Linked DNA regions of Chroogloeocystis siderophila 5.2 s.c.1. The protein of the gene in region 1 interacts with the protein of each later gene in a pairwise test. Links are inferred from orthologs where the notes say so. Each region holds a gene or a part of one and is shown on either strand. Other genes may lie near its edges. The genes, in order: NIES1031_RS06470 and NIES1031_RS13890.

What was found.
Region 2: the proteins of NIES1031_RS06470 (region 1) and NIES1031_RS13890 interact in binary tests that used the Escherichia coli proteins (3 or more experiments, as listed by UniProt). The link is inferred for Chroogloeocystis siderophila 5.2 s.c.1 from one-to-one orthologs.

Annotation. Positions count from the first base shown.
Region 1 is NZ_MRCC01000004.1:314,677-321,844, forward strand. The notes cover bases 2,754-5,643. They hold NIES1031_RS06470 (DNA polymerase III subunit gamma/tau), read right to left. Parts: upstream 5,224-5,643; coding sequence 3,283-5,223; downstream 2,754-3,282. Other genes in these bases: NIES1031_RS06465 (glycosyltransferase family 2 protein), read left to right, coding at 2,754-3,273. Outside these bases: NIES1031_RS06455 (phosphotransacetylase family protein), read right to left, coding at 1-915; type IV pilus biogenesis protein EbsA, read right to left, coding at 1,057-1,431; more of NIES1031_RS06465, read left to right, coding at 1,870-2,753; NIES1031_RS25460 (hypothetical protein), read left to right, coding at 6,110-6,433; 2'-O-glycosyltransferase CruG, read right to left, coding at 6,393-7,168. UniProt on the Escherichia coli protein: Part of the beta sliding clamp loading complex, which hydrolyzes ATP to load the beta clamp onto primed DNA to form the DNA replication pre-initiation complex.
Region 2 is NZ_MRCC01000010.1:197,363-205,778, reverse strand. What follows is about bases 2,957-7,094. They hold NIES1031_RS13890 (DNA polymerase III subunit alpha), read left to right. Parts: upstream 2,957-3,333; coding sequence 3,334-6,894; downstream 6,895-7,094. In the rest of the region: Asp-tRNA(Asn)/Glu-tRNA(Gln) amidotransferase subunit GatA, read left to right, coding at 1-743; NIES1031_RS13915 (alpha/beta hydrolase), read left to right, coding at 824-1,705; NIES1031_RS13910 (Uma2 family endonuclease), read left to right, coding at 1,724-2,365; NIES1031_RS13905 (Type 1 glutamine amidotransferase-like domain-containing protein), read left to right, coding at 2,423-2,839; NIES1031_RS13885 (Ig-like domain-containing protein), read left to right, coding at 7,588-8,416. UniProt on the Escherichia coli protein: DNA polymerase III is a complex, multichain enzyme responsible for most of the replicative synthesis in bacteria. This DNA polymerase also exhibits 3' to 5' exonuclease activity. The alpha chain is the DNA polymerase catalytic subunit.

The DNA.
Region 1 (7,168 bases):
AGCTTTGGAGAGGATAAACGGTGGTGGTGGTAGTTGTCCAGTGAGGATGAGACATTGCGTCGAACTTTCTAAAGCAGCCAGTTGAATTTCGACGCGATCGCCGCCTGTCACCACTGCCATATTCTGCCGTCGGCGGAAATATTTCAATGCCGCGTTGACATTCATAGCGCCAATTGCCAAACTTTCTACCATTAAGCCTAGGCGATCTGGACGACACAGTACTTCTGCACCTAATCGTTCAACAAGTTCAGCAACGCTGATGCTGCGCAGTAAGTTATTTTTTGGCAGCGTTCCTAATACAGGAATACCGTGCTTTTCTAAAAACGCGCGGACATCGGTATCAACAGTCTGCATTTGTTCTGGAGCGATATCGTTAATCAAGACACCGATTAAGCGATCGCCTAAACGCTGCTTCGCTGCTAAAAGTGCTTCTACTAAGAAAACTGATTTGTAGCGTGTGACGAGCAGGACTTTAGCATCAACGATCTTTGCGACATCGAGTAAGCTTAACCCAAATAAGCTGCCTTCTTCTAAATTCCCTGGACCTTCGAGTAATACTAGATCTCCCTTTGACTGCTGATATTGTACTGCGGCTAAATGCTGATAATCCGTCGTATCCTTACCGCATAGGCGCTTTTGAATCGTTGCTTCATTTAAAGTTAGGAGCGATGGTAACAGTCGGTTTTCTGGTAACTGAAGGATTTGGTTAACAAATTGAACATCTGCATCGATCGGCGATTCCTCCGAGTTATTCACCCAATTACCTAACGGTTTTCCATAGGCAAGATCGAGCTTTGTCTGCTTTAGCTGTTCAGATAATCCCAGCACCGTTGCCGACTTACCGCTGTAAGCCTCGATTGATCCAATCAGCAAGTACTTAGCATTCGGCACGTCCCCACTCCCTAAACTCAACATTTCGCCGTATGCGGCTTGATTATTTATATATTCTAGGTGGAACCTGCTATTTGATAAGACTCATAAGCAGTTCTTGTAGTTTGAGGGCAGACGGGTAACAGATTGGAATTATAAGCTACAAAATGAGATGAGATTTTGAATTTAATTGTCAAACCGAAGTAGTTTTCGGTAAAAACCCTTAGTAAAATCGACAGTGTTCGTGCGTTTGAAATGTAAGATTGTATCGATCAAAAAGTCTACGAGTTCCGAGCTAGACATCATCACCTCATAGCTGAGATCTGCCTTACCATCGAACTGCATTCGGCAACGCGTTAAATCAGCAGGGAGTGTAGACACATTCCAAGTAGCCACAAAAGGAATACTTTCACCACCTTCTATGTTGCGCTGTCCTTGGAGGACTCCTTGTTTGTAAAGGCTAATGGCTAGAGGTAGTGTATTGCGTTTATTGCCCTGAAAATAAGGTTGATAAACTCTGACTTCTTGTAGACTAGCGGGTTGTAGTTGCTCAATCGACATATCGGCACTATTGCTAAAAAATGTATGCGTCGCGAAAGCAAGGAGTAAACATCAAAAAATTAGCTCCTCTGCCCAGTATTCCCATATATTGAGCTTTTTCTATAGCAGTTGCTGACTAATACTAGCCACTGTTGCTAACATTACGCTGGCGACTGGCTCCTCCTATTTCCTCGCTCCTGTCAATGTCGGATACAATAGGGCTGCACTTACTTTTATCGAAGCTTGGGAAATTACATCAAAAAACCTCGCTTTTAAACGATGGTTAGTACGATCGCAATTTCTGCTAACGACAATCTGTTGCTACCTTGTGCGTGATGCGCCCAACTCGATTCGAGTTCAGTGAAATCATCCAAGACTAAACGTTTGTCGACTGTGCTGTGATGTTACCTTGCTTCTTGGGAGTGTGTAAATAAATACTGGTGGTTGATCAAGTAAACTATGCCAGCGAATTCCTGGGCTGAGAACGATTCTTATAGCGAACTTGAGGCGCTAGGCTCGTTGTTATCTGAGTTATCAGAAGACGAGTCTGAGCTAGAGACGTTGCAAACAACATCTCTCAAGACTTGCGGCGAGGGTCGAAGACGCAAAGCGGCTGTTGTTTTCATCGTAGTTTGGAGTGGCACGATCGCCCTTCATTTAATTTCCGTTGGATTTTGGCTGGTACTCGGTTTAACAACTTTATGGGGAATTCATACCCTACGGTTAGTTTTAGCTCGTCCCCGTACCCAAAATGCGCAAGCCGATTATTTACCTTCAGTTTCGCTGTTAGTCGCTGCCAAAAATGAAGAAGCAGTGATTGGCAATTTAGTCAAGACGCTTTGTAGCCTTGATTATCCGGTAGACCGCTACGAAGTTTGGGTCATTGACGATAATAGTACCGACCAAACGCCCGCACTTTTAGAAAAATTACAGCAAAATTACGATAAATTAAAAGTGTTGCGACGGGGTGCAGAAGCTAGTGGTGGTAAATCCGGCGCATTAAACCAAGTTTTACCCTTAACAAAAGGGGAAATTTTGGCAGTATTTGATGCCGATGCGCAGGTAACGCCTGACTTATTGCAGCGTGTATTGCCATTGTTTCAAAAACGTACCGTCGGAGCCGTACAGGTACGCAAAGCGATCGCCAACTCGCACGAGAACTTTTGGACTCGCGGTCAGATGGCAGAAATGGCTGTCGATAGCTATGTTCAGCAGCAGCGCGTAGCCCTTGGCGGTATTGGTGAATTGCGCGGAAACGGTCAGTTTGTTCGCCGTCACGCGCTGGAACGTTGTGGCGGTTGGAATGAAGAAACGATTACCGACGATCTCGATTTAACGTTGCGCTTACATCTAGATAATTGGGAAATTGAATTTGTCAGCTACCCATATGTCGAAGAAGAAGGCGTAACGAATGCGATCGCACTATGGCATCAACGCAACCGCTGGGCAGAAGGCGGTTATCAGCGCTATTTAGATTACTGGCGATTAATTATCAAAAGCCGCATCGGTGCTGGCAAAAAATTCGATTTACTGATGTTCATGCTCATTCAGTACATCGTCCCGATCGCGCAAGTTCCTGATTTCCTGATGGCGATCGCCCGTAACCGATTACCTGTGCTGACGCCGCTTACAAGCTTCACCGTCACCATATTTATGATATGGATGTTCTTGGGGTTAAAGCGAATTCGCACGCTTGAAGATAAACTCACTTGGTCTGCATTGTTTGTTATCCTCTTACAAACGCTGCGCGGTACTTTGTATATGTGCCACTGGATGGTGGTCATGGCGAGTACAACAGCGCGGATGTCGGTGCGACCAAAGCGGCTAAAATGGGTAAAAACTGTCCATCAAGGCAATAATTAAAAATCAAATTCAAAATTCAGCAGTATCTTCTTCATCTGCATCATCCCAATCTAAAGCAGCCTGCGGTGGTAGGCTGCTTGTTGCTATTGGTTGAGTAAATACTGCATCATCGTTGAGTTGCAGAACCTCACCTTTAAAAAAATCGGCTAAACGTTGCGCCGCGATCGCGACATCATCGGTTGTAGAATCAGGCGAATCAATTAACATTGAATCGGGTTGTACTTCAGCAACAGCATCAGGTGCGATCGTGGGTTCGGGTTTAATTAAAGTAGACGTAGCACTGGATACCGATGCCGTTGTTTCGGGAGAGGCAGTAGTCACTGGAGGCTTTCTTGTAGGCTGCGGTGTTACCGGAGTATTAGCCTTCCGCTGATGAGTCGTTGCAACTTCAAGCTGTACTTTTACTTTGCGATCGGACAACTTCCCAAATGCTGCTTCTAAATCTGCTACTTTGGTTTGAGCAATTTTGAGTAACTTTTGCGAACGAATACCAATCGAAGCGTGTTGCTCGTGAATCGCGACTAAGCTGCCGTGTTCTTTAAATAGTGCTTTACTTGGTAAAGGTAAGTTTTGCAGCACTTGTTGCCAAACTTGATCGAGGTCAACAGAAGTGGCGACAACTTCAGTAGGAATTTCAACGGCTTCATCTTCATCAGTGCGAATATCCGAGCGATCGTGATGCACAAGCGGCGGTGGTGAGATTGGTTCAGCGACTTCTTGTTGTGGCGGTGTTTGCGGTTGTGGAGGATGTGCCGATGCAGTGACAGCAGGCGACGGTGTTTGCTGTTGTGAAGCATCTTTTACTACAGATAGAGTTTTGGAAGTACTGATATTTCGATGAATAACTGGCGACGGTTGAGGTGTACTGGTTGTAGGTAATAATCCAAGCAGTGTCACCTCTAACCATAATCGCGGTTGCGTAGAAGTTTTAATTTGCGCTTCACTGGCTTTGAGATTTTTTTGTCCATCAAGAATTGTTGCGATATTCCACTGCTGTACTAAATCGCACATTGCTTGCCATGTTGTTGCAGTACAAGCAACCAAATCGTTACGATGAGGTGCGGTTTTGGCGATCAGCAAATCGCGATAGCAACTCGTAAGATTTTGCAAGATCGTTAAAGGTTCTCGCCCGCGTTCTAATAATTGACGCGTGCGATCAAGAAGTTGTTCGGCGTTGTTTTGCGCGATCGCGTCGAGTAACGCGAGTAAATCTGCCTCCGCAACGGAACCGACCAAATCCCAAACGCGCTCTACTGTGACTTCTGGTAATAAACTGAGTTGATCCAACAAACTCTCAGCATCACGTAATCCTCCTTGGGATAGTTGTGCTACTAGTGTTAAGGCTTCACTTGTAATTTGGATTTGTTCTTGTGCTGCGATCGCTTGGAGATGCTGCACCATTGCTGCTAAGGGAATTCGGCGAAAATCGAACCGCTGACAGCGTGAAATAATCGTCGGTAAAACCCGCTGGGGATCAGTTGTTGCTAGGACAAAAACGACGTGTGGGGGTGGTTCTTCAAGCGTTTTGAGTAAGGCATTGAAAGCGGCGGTACTCAGCATATGGCATTCGTCGATTGCATACACTTTGTAGCGACACTGCACCGGAGCAAACTGCGATCGCTCGATGATTTCTCGAATATTGTCTACCCCTGTGTTACTCGCCGCATCAATTTCAATCACATCTAACGCCGAACCATTGGCAATTCCTCGACACACTTCACACACACCGCAAGGCGTTTCGGTAGGTACACGGCTTGCTAAACAATTCAGTGATTTTGCCAAAATACGGGCGCTAGATGTTTTCCCTGTACCACGCGGACCTGTAAACAAATATGCAGGCGCAATTCTACTGGTGCGGACAGCATTAATGAGCGTTGTGGCGATCGCCTCTTGTCCCACCAGTTCTGCAAAGCTTTGGGGTCGATATTTGTGATGTAGTGGCTCGTACATGGGGCAGGGGAATAGGAGAGCAAAGGAGCAGGGGAGAATTATAATGTAATCATTTTTGAAATGAGTGTAGGCAAGTGTAATTTTTATCACACTAATTTGATGCAGCACCTCTAAAGTAGAACAAACATACTAATAAGGTAACTCGTGCGCAGGAATTTAGGTAGAAGCTACACACGTAATTGTGCTAGCCTTAATAGTTCTTCATCTGCGGGTAATAGGTAATTGTTGATGAGTATAATTGCCAGTGACCAATTACCAGTTACCAACTTTCAAATGATATTTATATTTTCACCCGCTTCTTTCACTGTTTAATTTCTATATGCCTGCCAATACAATTAAAAGCATATATACTGATGGAGCCTGTACGGGCAACCCTGGTCCTGGCGGTTGGGCGGTTGTTGTTTACTTTGCGGATGGCTCAGTTCAGGAACTCGGTGGGTACGAAGCGCAAACGACGAATAATCGCATGGAAATGCAAGCCGCGATCGCCGCACTAGAATTGCTCTCAACCGTACCGACAAACGAACCGATTACACTATATACCGATAGTGAATACCTTATTAAGGGTATTACACAGTGGGTAAAAGGTTGGAAAAAGAAAGGTTGGAAAACCGCTCAAGGAAAACCCGTACTCAATCAAGACCTCTGGGAAATTCTTGACGAAAGAAACAAGAATGTGCAATGGCAGTACGTCCGAGGTCACGCAGGTAATGTAGGTAACGAACGCTGTGACAAAATTGCACGGGCATTTGCTACCGGTAAAACTCCAACGCTGCAACAACCAAAATCAGATTCTGTACTGGTAACAGAAGTATCCGATTATGTACCACAATCTACGATAACTTACGAAAAGACAACTTCTAGCCACCTTGTCTTGGATATGACCATGATGGAATCTACCGCACCAAACTCCGTTGTCACCAGTGAAGAAATCCCCCGCGAGACGAGAGTGGCTTTGCTACGTAGCTTAGTCGAAACCTTACGGATTGCTGACGAGATCGCGGCAAAAGGTTACTTAATCACAAGTTCTGAATTAGCTGATCTGATGGATGTCCACGCCAGCGCAGTCACAAGCCGTGGTGACGAATGGCGCTGGCGCAACTGGATTGTGTCGCGCGTCCGCCGTGAAGGCAACCAAATTCTCTGGGAATTAGAACGCGCAGATCAAGTTAACTCGGATGACCATACTGGCGACCCCGCCACTGAGTAGGAGTGCGAAAAGCCGATAAGAAAATCCGCAGTACCGCCAAAGGATCAGCAAAAGGTGACAACCAAAATAACCAACCTCCTTTTGCTTGCGAGCGATCGTAGGAAGGCGCGATCGCCAACAACAAAGCAAAGCGGACAATCAGTAAAAACGAATTGAGTCCCAGCAATGCTAGTGAAAAAGGCGAAAGTGTAGACGACGGGAAAAGAAAATAGCCTAGTAAGATTGGTAACGGTAACGCTTGCACGGCAAAAAGCAACCACAAATCCCACCACAAAGCTGCGGATGAGGAAGCATCTTTTAAATCAAGCGATCGCCCCCACTCTTGCCAAGTTTGGATTGCGCCTTCGTACATCCTGACTTTAAACACCTGAGCACCATCTAAAAATCCCACACGAAAGCCTTGTGATGAGATATTTCGTGCTAAAGTCACGTCATCACAGAACGAACTTTTCGCGCTGCTATAGCCACCTACCTGAGCTAAAACCGCCCGCCGACACAAAAAACACTGTCCGTTTGCCATAACTCTTTCTGCAACTGAACTATCGACACCCGCACTTTCAAACCTGTATAGTAGCGTCATTAACAACGCAGGTTGTAACCAACACTCTCCAGGGGAGTTCAAAATAAATTGCGGTGATAAAGATACCAAGTCATAGCCTTCCGTTTGAGCCGTTTTTATAAGGCTGGCAACTAAGCCTGGATGCGGTTGAGTATCGGCATCCATACCTAAAAACC
Region 2 (8,416 bases), on another replicon or contig:
TTAAAGTTGAAGTCCCAGACTATACGCAATTGCTCAAACCCGACATTAAGAACCTCCGCATTGGCATTATCAAAGAAACGTTTGGTGAGGGCTTAGATCCTGCTGTCGAACAAGCTGTCACCAAAGCGATTGAACAACTAAAGGATTTAGGCGCAGAAGTTCAAGAAATTTCCTGTCCTCGTTTTCGCTACGGGCTACCAACGTATTACATCATTGCGCCTTCGGAAGCTTCGGCAAACTTAGCGCGTTACGACGGTGTGAAATACGGCTTCCGCACGCCAGATGCCGAAAATCTCCTGTCGATGTATAACCGGACTCGTGCTGCTGGTTTTGGAACCGAAGTCAAACGACGGATTATGGTAGGAACTTACACGCTGTCGGCGGGTTACTACGATGCGTATTATTTAAAGGCGCAAAAAGTCCGCACGCTGATTAAGCAAGACTTTGAAAACGCGTTTGCCAATGTTGATGTTTTGGTATGTCCGACTGTACCAACAACCGCATTTAAGGCGGGAGAAAAGACGGACGATCCCCTGAGTATGTATTTAACTGACTTGATGACAATCACCGTCAATCTGGCTGGTTTACCAGGAATGAGTATTCCTTGTGGTTTTGATGATAAAGGTTTACCGATCGGATTGCAGTTGATTGGCGACGTATTGCGCGAAGATTTGCTATTTCAAGTCGCGTATGCTTATGAACAGGCAACAGAATGGCATAAAAAGACTCCGAAGTTAACATAGCCAGAACGTCAGTATAGTGATGCGCAGCTTGGAGTTTTTATCATAAAGTTGTGCATCCGTACATGCTTAGAAGGATATCCATGCTCAACAAATTATCATTGAGGTGGCTGCTGAGTGCTGGGCTAATTGCTGCACTTTTTTATATCGGGATCAGCGTATATCTGTTTTTCCAGCAAACTCGCTTCATTTTTTTTCCTTCACCCGTTATTCAAACGACACCAGAGTTTTTTAATCTCCGCTACCAGGAAGTATGGCTACCTGTCACTACAACCGCAGGGAAAACTGAACACATTCACGGCTGGTGGATTCCTGCGACTCAATCTAACGGAAGAGTTCTACTCTATCTACACGGCAATGGTATCAATATTGGTGCAAATGTTGCTCACGCCCATCGGTTTCACCAGATGGGTTTTTCAGTACTCCTCATCGATTATCGCGGCTATGGTCGTAGTGAAGGGGCTTTTCCTTCAGAAGCAACTGTTTACCAAGATGCTGCGGTAGCGTGGGATTATCTCGTTAATCAACGACGAATTGATCCGAGTCAGATTTTTATTTATGGGCATTCTTTAGGGGGTGCGATCGCAATTCACTTAGCACTACAACAGCCCAACGCTGCCGGATTAATTGTCGAAAGTTCGTTTACTTCGATTCGTGCCATGATCGATTTCCAACGTGCCTACCGCATCTTTCCCGTTGATTTGATCTTACGTCAACGCTTCGACTCAATTAGTAAAGTACCCGCACTACAAATCCCTGTTCTATTCATTCATGGAACTGCGGATTGGCAAGTTCCCGCGCAAATGAGCGAACAACTCTACGCCGCTGCACCCGAACCGAAGCAATTAATTTTAATTCCTGGTGCGGGACACAATAATGTCGCAGAAGTTGCAGGTTCTAAATATTTTCAAGTCGTGCAAAACTTTGTTCGACAAGTCTCAATTCAACAGATGGCGGAACGCTGAAACATATGGAGGTAAAAAATGCAACTACAACTGAATCAGCTAGATGTGAAGCCAGGGCAAAAAGTCCTACTACGAAATATTAGCTGGAGTGAGTTTGAGCAAATTCTGGATGAGCTAGGTAACTCGCGTGCCTCCCGACTTGCCTACTACAAAGGAATACTAGAGATTATGGTACCACTGGCTGAACATGAAAGAGGAAAGGAAATTATCGGAGATCTAGTAAAAATATTACTTGAAGAACAAGCGATAGAATTTACTCCCCTAGGTTCTACTACCTTTAAACGTCGGGATATGGCAAGTAGTGTAGAACCTGGTGCTTGCTTTTATATTCAACATGAAGCAGCAATTAGAGGTAAAAGTAAAATTGATGCTAACTTCGATCCACCGCCTGACTTAGCAATTGAAATTGATATTACAAGTGCTTCCGAAATCAAGAAAAGTAGCTATGAAGCTTTAGGCGTTCCTGAATTATGGATTTATGATGGACGATCGCTACAAATATACTTACTGCAAAATCACCAGTATGTTGCAACGAACCAAAGTCAGATTTTTCCTAACCTACCAATTATAGAAGTCATTCCCCAATACGTTGCCGAAAGTAAAATTCAGGGAAGAAACGCCGCCGTTAAGGCTTTTCGCGTCTGGGTGCAACAGTTGTGATTTACGTGGGGTGATCGACCATCATGTCACGCCGATAAATTATAGCAATGGGCAGTGGTGGTTTCTCAATGGGAACTTGACAAAATCCTCAAAGAAGTATGGGAAAGTGGTGTTATCCTTGCTGGCTTAAGTACAGGTTCGATTTGCTGGTTTGAGCAAGGAGTTACTGATTCGCTTCCTGGAGAATTAACCGTGTTACCTTGTCTTGGCTGGCTTCAGCGTAGCAATTGCCCGCATTATGATGGAGAATTAGAAAGAAGACCTGCTTACCATCGTTTACTATCAGCAGGAAAAATTAGTGATGGATATGCCGCAGATGATGGCGTGGCGCTGCATTTTATTGAAAATAGACTAGAGCCGATTTTTAGTTCTCGTCCTTATGCAAAAGCTTATCGATTGCAAAGGATGGAAGATGGAATTCAAGAAACTCCTTTAGAAACAGTATACTTGGGTGCTGGATTAGCCAAAAATTAGAAGGCTACATGATATACCCAAGAAAATTAGAGAAATAAAAACAATATTGTTAAAAGCAGGGTTTACAAACAAACCTGCAAAGTAGCCATATTAAGTGGATATATTCACAATTATCTCAATCAATAATTATAGTGGGTAAAGATAGCGATGATGCAAAAAGATATTTAGACAAACAAGTTGCTCAAGCAATTAATTAAAACAAATAAGTGAAAAGGAGGTAGAAGAATGAAATACACTATTATTATTTAGTGGTCGGACGAGAATCAATGTTTTGTTATAATATTACCTGAATTTAAAGATGTTATGTAGCCAGTCACTTACAGAGACACCTATGAAGAAGCGCTAAAAAAATGCTCAAGAAGTTTTAGAACTTTTAGTAGAATCAGCAGTAGAAGATGGTGAAATTTTGCCAGAAAACTTAACTGTAAGGAAATTGTTTCAGGTGGCTTGGATCTTAGTTATTTAATTCTCTTATTATAAATATTATAAAGGTTATGTCTTTTGTTGGTTTACATATTCATAGTGATTACAGCTTACTCGACGGTGCAAGTCAAATACCGGCACTTATTGAACGAGCCAATGAGTTAGGAATGAAAGCGATCGCACTTACTGATCACGGTGTCATGTATGGTGCAATCGAACTGATTAAAGTTTGCCGGAACAAGAATGTTAAGCCAATTATCGGCAACGAAATGTATGTCATTAATGGAGATATTGAGGAGAAGAAGCGTCGTCCTCGCTATCACCAAGTTGTTTTAGCAAAAAATACAAAAGGTTACAAAAATCTTGTTAAATTAACAACAATTTCGCACTTGAAAGGTGTTCAAGGGAAAGGTATTTTTTCGCGTCCTTGTGTCAATAAAGAACTATTAAAAGAATACCATGAAGGATTAATCGTTACCAGTGCTTGTTTAGGTGGAGAAGTTCCGCAAGCAATTCTGCAAGGTCGATTAGATATCGCGCGGAAAGTCGCACAAGAATATAAAGATATCTTTGGTGACGATTATTACCTCGAAATTCAAGACCACGGTTCGCAAGAAGACCGAATAGTTAATGTTGAAATCGTTAAAATCGCACGGGAATTAGGCATTAAATTTATTGCGACCAACGATTCGCACTATATTTCTTGTTTTGACGTAGAAGCACACGACGCGCTACTGTGCATTCAAACAGGAAAACTGATTGCAGAAGATAACCGAATGCGCTACAGCGGGACAGAGTATCTCAAATCAGCAGAAGAAATGAGTCAACTGTTTCGCGATCACCTAACCGATGATGTCATTCAAGAAGCGATCGCCACCACAGTAGAAATTGCCGACAAGGTTGAACCTTACCACATTATGGGCGAACCGCGCATTCCTAACTATCCGGTTCCTGCAGGACATACCGCTGATACTTTTCTAGAGGAAGTCGTGTGGGAGGGAATGCTAGATCGTTTAAGAAAACGATCGCGTAGTGAAATTGAACCAATATATAAAGAAAGGTTGGATTATGAATTAAAAATGATCCAACAAATGGGCTTTTCCACCTACTTCTTAGTTGTTTGGGACTACATTAAATATGCCAGAGATAATCAAATTCCGGTTGGTCCCGGGCGGGGTTCGGCTGCTGGTTCTTTAGTTGCTTATGCTTTAAAAATTACAAATATTGACCCTGTTCATCATGGATTATTATTCGAGCGATTTTTGAATCCTGAACGTAAATCCATGCCTGATATTGATACAGATTTTTGTATCGAAAGACGTGATGAAGTTATTCAATATGTAACACGAAAATATGGAACAGAGCGCGTTGCACAAATTATTACTTTCAACCGTCTTACTTCTAAAGCCGTTTTAAAAGATGTAGCGCGGGTGTTAGATATTCCCTACGGTGAAGCCGATCGCATGGCAAAGCTTATACCTGTTGTACGCGGTAAACCGACTAAACTTTCTGTGATGATTTCGGATGCAACTCCAGCACCAGAATTCAAGGAGAAATATGAAAACGATCCTAAAGTTCGTCACTGGGTTGATATGGCGATTCGGATTGAAGGAACTAATAAAACCTTTGGCGTTCATGCGGCAGGAGTCGTTATTTCTTCTGAACCTTTAGATGAGATTGTCCCGTTACAAAAAAATAATGATGGTTCAGTGATTACCCAGTATTTCATGGAAGATTTAGAATCGCTGGGATTACTGAAAATGGACTTTTTAGGGTTAAAGAATTTAACACTTATTCAAAAAACTGTTGAATTAATTAAGCAAAATCAAAATATTGAGATTGACCCCGATTATTTACCCTTAGAAGAAAGGAAAGTTCAAAAAATCTTAGCCAAGGGCGAAGTCAAAAAAATGCCGCAAGAAGTAGAAAAAACTTATAAAGTTCTCGAAGAAGGTGAACTAGAAGGAATTTTTCAGCTTGAGTCTTCAGGAATGCGGCAAATAGTGCGCGATTTGAAGCCCTCGTGTATTGAAGATATTTCTTCAATCTTGGCATTGTATCGCCCTGGTCCCCTCGATGCCGGACTGATTCCCAAATTCATTAACCGCAAGCACGGTCGTGAAGAAATAGAATACATTCATCCGCTGTTAGAGCCAATTCTAAATGAAACTTATGCGGTTTTGGTGTATCAGGAACAAATCATGAAAATGGCTCAAGATTTGGCAGGATATTCTTTAGGACAAGCAGATTTATTACGCCGCGCCATGGGTAAAAAGAAAGTTTCCGAGATGCAAAAACATCGAGAAGCTTTTGTTGATGGTGCAGCAAAAAATGGTGTGAGAAAGCAAGTTGCTGAAGAATTATTCGACCAAATGGTCAAATTCGCGGAATACTGTTTTAATAAATCGCATTCGACGGCATACGGTTATGTCACGTATCAAACTGCATACTTAAAAGCGAATTATCCTGTAGAGTACATGGCAGCATTACTGACGGCAAACAGTGGTGATACCGATAAAATCCAAAAATATCTTTCTACATGTCTGAATATGAATATTCAGATCGAACCGCCAGACATTAATCGCTCTGGAGTGGATTTTACACCAGTCGCAGGGAAAATTTTATTTGGCTTATCCGCTGTGAGAAATGTCGGACAAAATGCGATCGCATCCATTTTAGAAGCCCGCGACAAGAAAGGCGAATTTCAATCGCTAGCTGATTTATGTGATCGCGTCGATTTACGCGCTGTTAACCGTCGTACTTTAGAAGCTTTAATTCATTGTGGCGCTTTTGACAAACTCGACGCAAATCGCCAGCAACTGATTGCAGACCTTGATTTAGTCATTGACTGGGCGCAATCGCGGGCTAAAGATCGTGCTAGTGGTCAAGTTAATTTATTCGATTGGAGCGGGATAGCTAATAACAACAATAACACCAACTATGAATTAGCACCCAAAGCCCCGCCCGTAGCAGATTACCCGCCAATGGAAAAACTGCGATGGGAAAAAGAACTCCTTGGTTTTTATGTTTCGGATCATCCTTTGAAGTCGCTGCGATCGCGTACGCGACTTTTGTCACCGATCAATTTATCGCAACTCGGCGACCAACGCGATAATACTTTACTCTGTGCGGTCGCGATGTTGACTAATATCAAACCAGTGGTCACTAAAAAAGGTGATCGCATGGCAATTTTACAAATCGAAGATTTAACCGGACAAACCGAAGCCGTTGTCTTCCCGAAAGCTTATGAACGAATTGGCGCATCACTTGAAGCTGATGCCAGAATGGTTGTCTGGGGTAAAGTAGACCGCCGCGACGATCAAATTCAGCTGATTGTAGAAGATGCTGAACCGATTGAGACAGTGCAGTTAGTCATGGTAGAACTCGATCCTCAGCAAGCGGCAACGCTTGATTATCAACACCGCTTAAAAAGCATCTTACAAGAACAGCTAGGTGAAAAAGATAAAGCCAAAATTCCGGTTCTAGCGTCGGTGAAATTGGGCGATCGCAGTCAGTTGGTACGCTTTGGACGACAGTTTTGGGTACAAAATAGCCAAGCAACTGTAGAAATGCTCAAAACAGCCAGCTTTTCTGCTTATACTCAACCAATTGCCAGTCAACAGCATTCGTAATTGTGGCTTCAAAGATAAATGAGGTCTGCACTCAAGAACCTGTAATTTTATAGTGCTTGATAAGACTAAGGGTTGAAGAGTTGAATTTTAGCGATTCTCTCGATTTTGGCGTGTGTCAGCCGAGGATTTTCTTGTGCGGACAATCCTCGTAGAATCTGTCATCTAGATGTAGAGATTGCTGATCGATTTGATCTGATTTAACTCTCAGAAAATATAAACATTTTGTAATGATTATCTCATTTTTACGATATATTTATTACAACAAGAGTTTCTAGAGTAAGTAATTTTACTGAAACAGTGTGAAGAAAACGTGATGTTACTAGGTATTAAGCCACCAGAGCATGAAGATTCGATAAAGATTTGCCAAATAAGACAGAATATTTCGCCGCCTTTGTGAAGATTTGGTGAAGATTTCCGTAATTGTACGTGCTTCACGCTTTGCGTAGAGGAGTATCCGCGTAAAAATACTACGTATGCTTTATCGGGTTATGTGAAATTAGGAATATCTTTGGCTTTGCTGACCACAATATGGATTCAAGATGAAACATCAGTTTCTAAAACCTGAATTATTCTTACTTTTTTTAAAACGGTAAGCATGGCTTACTTAAGTCTGTATACTGCCTTTATCAAACACAGCTACTTTTTTATTCGCTACTGGCAGTATCAGCTATGTCAAGTAATTAAGGATTTGTGATGCTAAACCTTGATTTTTCTTTTACGCTTCCTGACACAGTTCTAGATAAAGATGGTCAAGGCACCGGATTTACTTCAGTAGAGCCTAATAGCAGTGGCGACCACTACCAACCTAGTAACATTGATATTGACACTGCTGCGAAAACGCTAACTCTTACTGCGACCAAAGGTAGCAGCGCCTGGGCAAATAATTCACTCAAAAACGCCCTACAGCGGGGAATTGATGATACTAAACCGTTTACAATCAGTACACGGTTAAAAGGCTCACCAAACAAGTTTACGAGTGCCTTTCAACAAGGTGGGATTTTCTTTGGCTCGGATCAAGATAACTATGTCAAGCTTGTCTTAATTAATAGTGGTGGTCCTAATGGCTTGCGGCTTCAGTTTTTCAAAGAAGAAAACGGAGTCGGGTCAAGCATCGCCGAAATTACTAACCTCAATTGGAGCAATATTAATACACTGGATCTTTATTTAACCGGAGATCCTGACACAAAAACCTTTAAAGCTGCTTACCGCGTCAACTCAAACACTGCACCTGCAAAAGTCGTCAATCAATCTGCCCAAATCAAAACAAGTACGCCGTTTTTCCTTGCTAATGCAAGTAACACAAGTGCGGGAATTCTAGCTTCGACAACCAATGCACCAAATGTTGTGGTTGCATTTGACCAGTTTGGGATTGCGCAAGAAATTAAAGTCAACTTCCAGCCGAATGCAGCTAACTTACCGTCAGGCTATGTCAAAGATACGGGTGCAGCGTTCAATAATACGCGTGGTTACGGTTGGGTAAGAAGTGGCACAAATACACCGTTAAATATTGCCCAATTCGCCC